Regions from separate parts of the Eoetvoesiella sp. genome, predicted to be linked through region 2. Evidence: riboswitches for the same ligand, from Rfam matches in the RefSeq annotation. Region 2 holds a riboswitch; the other holds the start of a gene.
What was found. Region 2 has a riboswitch for fluoride ahead of VNT00_RS15995 (MutS-related protein). Riboswitches for the same ligand answer to the same signal wherever they lie in the genome.
Positions count from the first base shown of each region.

Region 1: linked by a shared signal. The riboswitch ahead of crcB (fluoride efflux transporter CrcB) and the one ahead of VNT00_RS15995 (MutS-related protein) in region 2 are both predicted to bind fluoride.

Region 1 is NZ_DATMGA010000035.1:48,236-53,596, forward strand. It holds gene VNT00_RS10305 (valine--tRNA ligase) at 1-1,796, shown strand, start outside; fluoride riboswitch at 1,845-1,917, shown strand; gene crcB (fluoride efflux transporter CrcB) at 2,107-2,490, shown strand; gene VNT00_RS10315 (DUF190 domain-containing protein) at 2,508-2,831, shown strand; gene VNT00_RS10320 (histidine phosphatase family protein) at 2,903-3,532, shown strand; gene trmD (tRNA (guanosine(37)-N1)-methyltransferase TrmD) at 3,639-4,400, opposite strand; gene rimM (ribosome maturation factor RimM) at 4,433-5,053, opposite strand; gene rpsP (30S ribosomal protein S16) at 5,084-5,338, opposite strand.
Region 2 is NZ_DATMGA010000066.1:219,958-225,318, reverse strand. It holds gene VNT00_RS16005 (DUF1345 domain-containing protein) at 1-637, shown strand, start outside; gene VNT00_RS16000 (MutS-related protein) at 683-2,194, opposite strand; gene VNT00_RS15995 (MutS-related protein) at 2,191-3,816, opposite strand; fluoride riboswitch at 3,888-3,956, opposite strand; gene VNT00_RS15990 (sialidase family protein) at 4,109-5,305, shown strand; gene VNT00_RS15985 (hypothetical protein) at 5,302-5,361, shown strand, end outside.

The sequences.
Region 1 (5,361 bases), on a different contig from region 2:
CCAACATCAAGCCCCACAAGCTGATGGTGCCCCGCGGCGACCGCACCGGCACCGTCATCGAACCCATGCTGACCGACCAGTGGTTCGTCGCCATGAGCAAGGCCGCGCCGGCCGGCTCCCTCAACCCCGGCCAAAGCATTACCGAAGCCGCGCTGGCGGCCGTGGCCGACGGCCGCATCAAGTTCTACCCCGAGAACTGGACGACCACCTATAACCAGTGGCTGGAAAAAATCCAGGACTGGTGCATTTCGCGCCAGCTGTGGTGGGGCCACCAGATTCCCGCCTGGTATTCCGAGGACGGCCAGATCTTCGTCGCCCGCGACGAGGAAGAGGCACGCGAGCAAGCCGCCGCCGCGGGTGTTTCGGGCCCGCTTGCCCGCGACCCGGATGTCCTGGATACCTGGTTCTCGTCCGCCCTCGTGCCTTTCACCGACCTCGGCTGGCCCGAGAAAACCCCCGACCTCGAGCGCTACCTGCCCTCCAGCGTCCTGGTGACCGGATTCGACATCATCTTCTTCTGGGTCGCCCGCATGGTCATGATGGGCCTGCACATGACCGGCCAGGTGCCTTTCAAGACCGTCTACGTCCACGGCCTCATCTGCGACATGGACGGCAAGAAAATGAGCAAGTCCAAGGGCAACACCATCGACCCGGTGGATCTCATCGACGGCGTCGGCCTGGAAGCGCTGCTGGCCAAGCGCACCACGGGCCTGATGAACCCAAAACAGGCCGCCAGCATCGAAAAGAAAACCCGCAAGGACTACCCCCAGGGTTTCCCGGCCTACGGCACCGACGCGCTGCGCTTCACCATGGCGGCCTATGCCACGCTGGGCCGCAACATCAACTTCGACCTGAAGCGCTGCGAAGGCTACCGCAATTTCTGCAACAAGCTCTGGAACGCCACCCGCTTCGTCCTGATGAACACCGAGGGGCACGACCTGACCGGCGCCGACAAGGGCGAACTGGCCTTTGCCGACCGCTGGATCATCAGCCAGCTGCAGCGCCTGGAGGAAGACGTCCAGCGCGGCTTCGACGACTACCGTTTCGACAACATCGCCAATGCGCTGTACCACTTCATCTGGGACGAATACTGCGACTGGTACCTGGAGCTGGCGAAGGTGCAGATCCAGCACGGCAGCGCGGCGCAGCAGCTGGGCACCCGCCGCACGCTGATCCGCGTGCTGGAAACCCTGCTGCGGCTGGCCCACCCCATCATCCCGTTCATCACCGAAGAGCTCTGGCAAAAAGTCGCCCTGGACGCCGGCAAGCGGCGCGCCGACGAACAGACCAGCCTGTGCATCCAGCCCTACCCGGTGGCCAACCCCGAGCTGCTCGACCTCGAGGCAGAAGCCCAGGTCGCCGAGCTCAAGGCCCAGGTCGAAGCCGTGCGCGCCCTGCGCGGCGAAATGAACCTGTCGCCGGCCCAGCGCGTGCCCCTGATCGCCCGCGGCGATGCGGCGGCGCTGCAGCGCCATAGCGCCTACCTGGCCGCCCTGGCCAAGCTGAGCGAAGTTCAAATCGTGGACAGCCTGCCCGACGTCGGCGCGCCGGTGCAAATCGTGGGTACGACCGAACTCATGCTGCACGTCGAAATCGACGTCGAGGCCGAACGTGCCCGCCTGGGTAAGGAAATCGAACGCCTCGAAGGAGAAATCGCCAAGGCGAACGGCAAACTGTCGAACGCCAGCTTCGTCGAGCGCGCCCCGGCGGCCGTGGTCGAGCAGGAAAAAGCCCGCGTGGCCCAGTTCGGCGAGACCCTGGCCAAGGTACGGGCTCAATTGAGCAAGCTAGGATAATCGTGCAATCCGTCACGGACATTGCATGTGGCGGACTCGATTGATAAACTGTACTGCGGAGATGGCATTCCTCCGCGTTTAGAACCGCCGGCATGCGCTGGCTGATGATGCCTACTCGTTCCTGATCAAGAGGCGGGTGGGTTTGCGTCAGTCAGCGCTTCTTCGTTCAGGCCTTCGCCTCAACGCAATATCTCCGGCCACCATGAAAAAAAACCGCCACTTCTCCACACTGCGCGCACCTGCGCCGCCTCCATCACTGCACTGCCCCCACGAGCCTTTCGACGTCCCCGGCCAAACAGCACACTAAGCCATGCCAAGCGCAATCATCGTCATCGCGCTGGGCGCGGGAATCGGCGCGCTGCTGCGCTGGCTGCTGGGCTTGGGGCTGAACTCGATTTTGCCTACCCTTCCGCTGGGCACCCTGGCCGCCAACCTGATCGGCGGCCTGCTCATAGGCGTAGCCAGCGAGTTCTTCAAGGCCCATGCCAGCCTGCCCGCCGAATGGCGCCTGTTTGTCATTACAGGTTTTATGGGGGGGCTGACGACTTTTTCCACTTTTTCACTGGAAGTGAGCAGCCTCATACAAAATCGGGAACTCGCCAGCGCCGCGCTCGAACTGGGCGTGCACATAATCGGCTCCATCAGCCTGACACTGCTGGGCATCGCGTTCGTGCAGTACTTCTCCAGCCGCTGAACAAAGGAAACAACACCATGACAGGATACATGCTGACCTTCTTCACCCAGCAAGACCGATCCCACAATCACCGCCCGTTGCATCAATGGCTGCTCGAGCTCGCCCAGTCCATGCAGATCCGCGGAGCGACCGTGACGGCTGCCCAGGAAGGCATCGGCGGCCATCACCGGCTCCACTCGGCGCGCTTTTTCGACTTGGCCGACCAGCCCATGGAAATCACCATGGTGGTATCCGCATCCGAATGCGACGCCATCATGGCGTGCCTGGACGAAGAGCCGTCCCTGCATCTTTTCTACGCCAAGACGCCTGTGGAGTTCGGCGCCATAGGACAGTCCCTGTAAGAGCCGCCCGCGCGCATCGCGTCCCGCTGCGCGGCTGCCGCAAATTGCCATAACCTGACGAGGCACCACGAATGACGACTTTGATTCTCATGAGGCACGGACATGTCGAAGGCATCGATCCTCCGCGTTTTCGCGGCCGCGCCGAACTGCCGCTCAGCCCTCTGGGCATGCTGCAGGCACAAGCCCTGGCCTACCGGATTGCCAAGCGCCACGCATCGGCGGCGCTTTATACCAGCCCCATGGGGCGCTGCATCCAGACAGGAGCCCCGATAGCCCAGGTATTGGAAATCGAATCGCAGGCGCTCGACGGCCTGCACGACCTGGACTACGGACAATGGCAGGGACTTACCCACGATGCCGTGCGGGAACGCTGGCCCGAGCTGTATTCGAATTGGCGCGAAAGGCCGCAGCACGTCCGTTTTCCAGATGGCGAGTCCTTGCAGGATCTCGTGGCGCGAACCGCCGATGGACTGCGCGAAGTCCTGCAGCGCCACCCCGCCCCTTCGGACGTGGTGATGCTGATAGGACACGACAGCGTCAATCGCGCGCTGCTGCTTCAGCTTCTGGATCAACCGCTTTGCGCTTATTGGCGCCTGGCCCAAAGCCCGTGCTGCATCAATCAGATTGAAATACGCGGAACCGAAATCACCGTGCAGCGGATCAACGATACCGCCCATCTGGAAGACCTGCCGGCACATTGAGATGAGAGTCCGCCCCGCTGCGCCCGGCGAACGAGCTCCGGCGAAAGGTGCAGGCGTACTCCCGGGCTCGCGCTCAAGCACGTTTTGAACGCCGCCAGGATGCGCCTTAGTGTTCCGCGTCCCGCTCCAGCCTGGCCAGGAATTTTTCGTCGGCCTTGCTGAGCAGGCCGGCCCGGCGGGCTTGTTCCAGGAGGTCGGGGCGGCGGCGCCAGGTAAGCGCCAGGGACTGCTCACGTCGCCACGCGGCGATTTTGGCGTGGTGGCCCGAAAGCAGTTCGGCCGGAACACCCTGGCCCTTGTAGTCTTCGGGACGAGTGTAGTGCGGGCTGTCCAGCAGGCCGGTCAAGGCATCGTTGAAGGAATCCTGGCGCGCGGAATCGGCGTCGTTCAGAGCCCCCGGCAACAGCCTGACGGCGGCGTCCATGATTGCCATGGCGGGAATCTCGCCCCCCGAAAGCACGAAGTCGCCCATCGATACCTCGTGGGTGACGCAGCGCTCGATGAACCGCTGATCCACGCCTTCATAGCGGCCGCAAACCAGTATCGACCCGCCCTCGTCCACCAGGCTTTGCGCCATGGCCTGGTCGAAGCGCTTTCCGGCGGGACTCATCAACATGACAGAGGCCGGGCGCGGCCGGCGCGACTGGGCGGCCAGGACAGCCTGCTCCAGCGGATCGGCCAGCATGACCATGCCCGGGCCGCCCCCATAAGGCCGGTCGTCGACGGTGCGATGGACGTCGTGCGTGAAATCGCGCGGATTCCACAGGCCAAGCTCCCATAGCCCATGCTTGAACGCCCGGCCCGTGACACCCTGGCCGCTGACCGCGCCGAACATGTCGGGAAACAAGGTGACGACGTCAAAACGCATGGGTCATGCCGCCTGCGCGCTTGCAGCCCGCGTTAGAAATCGGCTGGCCAATTGCTGTCCAGCCGCTTGTTGGCGATATCGACGGCATGCACGTGGGCGCTTACAAAAGGCACCAGGACATCCACTGTGCGCCCCTTGGCATCGCGCATCAGCTCGGGTTCCGGCCCTTCGCCGCCGGCCTTCGCCCGCGCGACCCGCAGAACGGCATGGGCGCCGTTGTCGATGACTTCGACCACCTGGCCGATCAGTACGGAAGCGCCGTCCTGCTCGCCGAACAACAGGCAGCCGATGAGGTCGACCCAGTAGTATTCGTCGTCGTCCGCCGGTGGAAAGCTGGCGCGCCGAGCCCAGACGCTGTGCCCCTTGAGCTTTTCGGCGGCATCGCGGTCGGGGCTGACGTCGATCTGCGCGACGACCGTGGCGCCCTGCGGCCTGGCGGCCAGCACCTTTACCGGATACGGACGCGACAAAGCGCCCGGGCGCTCCAGGGGAGCAGCGGGCGCTTTCAACCACCACTGTTCAGCGTCGAGCAGTACCTCGGCCTCGGTCGAATGCGGCTGGATCTTGACCCAGCCCTTGATGCCGTAAGCCGACACAATGCGACCCAGCTCTACAAGATCGTCGGGAACCCCAGCGTCTTGGGAGGCGGACATGCGCGCGGTACCGTTATGCCAGCGCTACGCTCAGGCAGCTGCCTTGGCGGAGTATTCTTTAACCAAACGGGTAACGGCGGGCGACAATTGGGCGCCGTTGTCGGTCCAGTGCTTGACGCGGTCGAGCGCCAAACGCAGGTTTTCCTGGCCTTCGTTGCCAACGGGGTTGTAAAAACCCACGCGTTCAATAAAACGACCATCGCGACGGTTACGCGAATCGGCTGCTACAACGTTGTAAAACGGACGTTTCTTCGAGCCACCACGGGCTAGACGAATCACCACCATAGGTAATCCTTTGAAAATGTTGT
Region 2 (5,361 bases):
TTACAATCATCAGCGCTTGCTTGTCGCTGTCGCGGCCGGCGTAATTGTCGCCCTGGCTTTCTTTTCCTCGCAGGAGACCATTGCCCACCAAATACTGGCCGGCTGGAATGTCATGGTGTGGCTCTATCTGGCATTGACTGGCTGGATGATGTTGCGGGCCGACGCCCCCAGGGTCCGCAAGCTTGCCGCGCAAGAAGACAAGAGCTGGGCGGCGGTATTGGCGGTCATGTCGGTTGCTTGCATGGTAAGCCTTGGCGCCGTCATTCTCGAGTTGCCGGCCGCTCATGGCCTGTCCGCCGGCCAGCGCTTCTCGCATTACGTTTTTACCGCTGTTACCGTATTCGGCTCATGGTGCCTGCTTGGCGTCCTGTTCACGCATCAATATGCACGGCTGTTTTACCGCTCGCGGCCTGAAAGGCGGCCCTTGCGTTTCCCCGATGATGAGCAGAAGCCCGACTATTGGGATTTTCTTTATTTTTCCTTCACCATAGTCGTGGCCGTTCAGACTTCGGATGTGGCCGTCATGGACAACGGCACGCGCAAGGCGGTTCTGGCGCAGTCCGTGCTTTGTTTCCTGTTCAATGTGGCCATTGTCGGGCTGTCGATCAATATCGCAGCCAGCCTGCTTGGAGGATGACGCGGCGGGCTATATGCCGGTGGCTTGCTCCTGCGTCTGCTGGTTTCAGACGGGCAGGGCTGCCGGCTCGAAAATTTCCTTGTACAAATCCGCTCCGTAACTCGTTTGCTGAGGCTCTCCGGGTTTGACATGGAAAGTGCGGGTTCCATCTTCAAGGCGCTCGGCAAGAAGGTAGGCGGCCCGATCGACCGGCTGGGCGTAAAGGCCGTGCGCGAACGCATATTGATGCGTCACGAAAAACACCTTTACGCCGCATTCCAGCAGGGCCTCGGTAATCGTCCGGGCGACTTCGGAGCCCTCTCGTTCGTTCGTCGCGGCGAAGGATTCATTGAACAGAACCAGTGCATTGACCGAAACCTGGTCGACGATGGAACTCATGCGCTTGAGTTCCTCGTCGAACTTGCCACTTTCCATCCCCGCGTCTTCCTCGCGTTTGTAGTGCGTGTACAAGCCTTCGCATAAATTGGCCGAGAATGCTTTCGCGCAGACGAACAAGCCGCTTTGCATCATGAGTTGCGCAACGCCGATGCTGCGCAAGAACGACGACTTCCCGCCCTGATTGGCGCCCGTGACGATCACCAGACGGCTGTCTTCGAGATCAAGGGTATTGGCCACCACTTTCTTGCGCATTTTCAATGCAAGGCAAACATCGTACAACTCTTCGAAGCTGGATCGGCGCTGGCCGGACTGCAGCACGTCGGGAAAGACGATTGGCTCCTCGAGCCGGGCCAGGCTTTCGCTCAGGTTTATGCCGCATACGTGGAATGCCAGTTCGGCGCGCAGCAGCGTAAAGAAGCTGGCAACGTGCTCGGCCGATTGGGCCAGCGCATTGGCTACCAGATTGATGCCCCGGTCTCCAAGCTCCGAAAGGGCGCGGGCCCCGTTTTCGTCCCGGGGGGGAAGGGTATAGCTGTAGGACGGCGGCTTCCTGGAAAACAGGCGGGTCAGCCAGTTGAGCCCGTCGTCGGACGGCGTGCGAAGCACATAATCGCTGCCGCGATTTCCCTGGCCCAGATGTGCGCTGACCAGAATGCCGTGCCGGAATCTCAGGGTTTTCAGATGGCTTCGCAGCTGTTCGATGTAGGCTTCGCCAAGTTCTTCGCTCAATGTTGCGAAAAGCCGCTTCCAGCCAGGCGAGTTGAATTGCGGCGCGACGCGGTTGGCCGTATCCCGCAGCTCTTCGAACTTCGGTATCAATACATTGATGACCTCCATCGAGCTGTGCAGGTTTGCAAGCGGGTAATGCAGGCCGATGCCCCAGTAGCCTTTCTGCTTGAGTTCCAGCGCCTCGATGGAGAGTTGGTAAAGCTGCCGCACGACCTCTTTGTTTTCCAGGGAGTCCCGCAGCGCGGCCTGGCGATGCGCGACGGTTTCAATATCGGTCTTTACCGAGGCGAGCAGGGCAGTGCGCTCAACTTTCTGCAGGTATTCATCCTCGCCCGCCATGGCCTGAACAAGCGTGTCGAGTTCTAGATCGTCGATCAGTTCGCGGCCGTTCAACGGAAAAGGGGCATCCAGGTCGAAATCGCGGTTCTCGTACATCAAATGGACTTTCATGATTGCACCCGTTCTTTTATGTGCTCGGAGAGCAAGCCATACTTTTGCGCCAGGGCCATGGCGTAGGAACGGCCTGTTGCGCGGGCCCGGACGATCTTGAAGGTACGCACCGTTTGCGAGGGGTCGACGCTGCTGACCATGCTCACCACGCTGTCGCCATACGATGCCAGCTCGTCGATGAAGGTCACCCATACCCCAAGGACGTCCAGCTCGATCGCTTTCTCCATGACCTTCTGGCTGAGATACAGTCCATCGGTCAGCGACGTCGAAGTGAAGATTTCGTTCATGACCAGGATGCTGCGCGGGCTGGCCGAGGTCAGTATCTGATGGATCCTGACGAGATCGTCCTTGAGCTTGCCGCGAAGATTGTCGATGTTCTCTTGCCGCTCGAAATGCGTGAATATGCTGTCGCTCAAGAGCAGCCGGGCTTCGGTTCCCGGCACCGGGCAGCCCATGGCGGCCAGAAAGAACATCTGCCCGAACATGCGTGCGAAGGTGGTCTTGCCTCCTTGATTCGGCCCGCTGACGACGATCATGCGTTCGCCGTCCTTGAGTTCGAAATCGTTGCATACGATCTTCTTGTTCATGGAAAGCAGCTTCTTGCCAAGGGCGATGTCGAAACAATCTTTGGCGTATACATGCTTGTCCGAATCGCTGATGCGCGGATAGCAGAAAGAGCGGCCGGCCTGGCTGAATAGCGCCATATGCTCCAGGTACGCCAGATAGAACTGGATCTCCCGGTCGAATTCGGCAATGGTCGGATCCAGGTAACTCTTGCTTTGCTCCCGAAGTTCGTCGAGCCTGCGGAAAATCTCGGGATTGAGCAATGCGACGAATTCCAGCACTTTCGCTTCTATGCCGTTCATGTCCGGATACTCGTGAAACTGGATGCGATGGTCGTGCACCGCGCCCTGCCGGAATTTCCGGAAGGCTTCTTCGATGACTGCGCTGTAGTCGGGCTCGCCGTCGTAGTGGCACACGCTCAAGGTGTCGCCTGAAATATGAATGCTGTAGGCAATGGCGTCCAGCTCGGACAGCAAGGCGCGCGCATTGTCGAAGAGCGTCGTGAATTCTTTTGAGTCCACATAGGCGGACACGTATTTGCGCAGCTCGAGCCCGATGGCCCGGGATTTTGCGGTGCTGGCCGTCAAGGCGAGGTTCAGGGCGCCTACGGCCGTGCAATAGATCATGACCGCTTCGATGTGCCAGCGTTTTTCCTGATAGGGATAATGAAGCTTCTCGGCCTGCACGAGGTGTTCGCGCATCTTGCGCATTTCCGCGGCGAAAGCCTGGAGCGCGCGCAGCAAGGGCTGTTCTTCGAGGTCGCGGAACACTTCATGGCGATACTCGACGTCGTCCTCGACGCACAGCGGGCTCCGAAAAATGCCCGCGAGGTTGTATTCCTGGCGGGCTGCGATGATGGCGTCGATGGCCTGATCTAGGTTCAGGTCGACGAAATAGCCGGGTTGGGGCGGTGTGTTCTTCGAGAGGCGAACGCTGCGCTGTCCGTCGGTGAACAGAACGCTGAACGCCGGCTCTGTGCCGGGCGCGCAGCCCGCTGGCCTGGGTTGTTGTTCGTTGGAAAGGAACTGCCGAACTGAAAAGGAGTTTGGATTCGCCATTGCGTGCCCCGACTGAGTCAGTTGGCGGCAGCGAGGGCTTGCAAAAATGCCTACGGGCCTCGGCTGCCGAGGTTAGCGTAGGCATCATCAACCCGGAATCGGGCGGTTAGCGTGGGAGGAATGCCATCTCCTGTCTTCATTCTAGCGGGTTATCGAGGAGTTGACCATCGGCCCCAACGGGTTTCCTGGGCTTCATGGCACCGGCCGCCGGGTGGCGGGCCAGCTTGTGGCGCCTGTCCGGGCCAGAGCGGGAAGGGGCCGTCGATGGTATTCTCCCGATAGAGGTAATGAAATGAGCAGACTGTCACGTTTATTATGGATATTGGCCCTTGTGGCGATGCCGTGGGGCGTTTTTGCCCACGATGGCATGCACATGGGCGGCCACAACATGGAATCGGGGGTGGCCACGAGCGCCGCTTTCGGGCCCGACGGCCGGCTGTGGGTGGTCGGCGCGAAGGCCGGCCATCTGGTGCTGCGCCACTCGGATGACCTGGGCCGCACGCTGAGCGCGCCCGTCATGGTCAATGCCCAGGCGATGCCGATTTTCACCATGGGCGAGGACAAGCCCAAGATCGCGCTTGGCAAAAGCGGGGAAATCTACATCAGCTGGACCGAGTCGCTGCCCAAGCCCTACACGGGCTATGTGTTCTTCACCCGCTCGGTGGACGGTGGCAAGCATTTTTCCAAGCCCTTCCGGGTGCATCGCGACGGCGCCGAAATCACGCATCGCCTGGATGCGATGAAGGTGGATGCCAAGGGGCGCATCCTGATCGCCTGGATAGACCGGCGCGATTTCGAGGCGGCCCGTTCGCAAGGAAAGGATTACCTTGGCACGGCGGTCTACTACGCCTGGTCGAACGACCATGGCAAGAGCTTCGGCCCAGAGCACAAGCTGGTCGACCATAGCTGCGACTGCTGCCGCATTGCGTTGTCGGAAGCGCCGAACGGCGGTGTTGCCGCCTTCTGGCGCGCCGACTATCCCGGCAACATCCGCGACCATACCTATGCGTTGTTGCGCGGCGGCGCCGTCGTGGACGAGCCGGCCCGCGCCACCTATACACAATGGCACGTCGAAGCATGTCCGCACCAAGGGCCGGGCCTGGCAGTGGGGGCCGATGGCGTGCGCCACGCTGTCTGGTTTTCCGCCAAGGACAATGCTCCGACCATCTGGTACGGGCAACTGGAGCCAGGGCAGCCGCCCCGGCATCTGCAGCCGGTTGCGCAGCTTGGCGCGGCCCATGCCGATATCGCGGCGGCGGGCCGGCAGGTGTGGATCGCCTGGAACCAGGTAGACGCCGAAGGCTTGAAGCTCATGGTGCGCGAGTCGGGCGATGGCGGCGCCCACTTTGAGGCCGCCCGTGAAATCGCCCGCACCGATGCGGCGGCGGGATCCCCGCAACTACTCTTGAACGCCAAGAATCAAGCCTTTGTGGCGTGGAGTACCAGCAGCGGTTTCCGCCTGGTGCCGGCAGCCGGGTCTGTCCAATGAAGAAACTGTTTATTCCGCTTATTTCGCTGTTGGTGGCTTTTCCGGCGGTTTCCGCG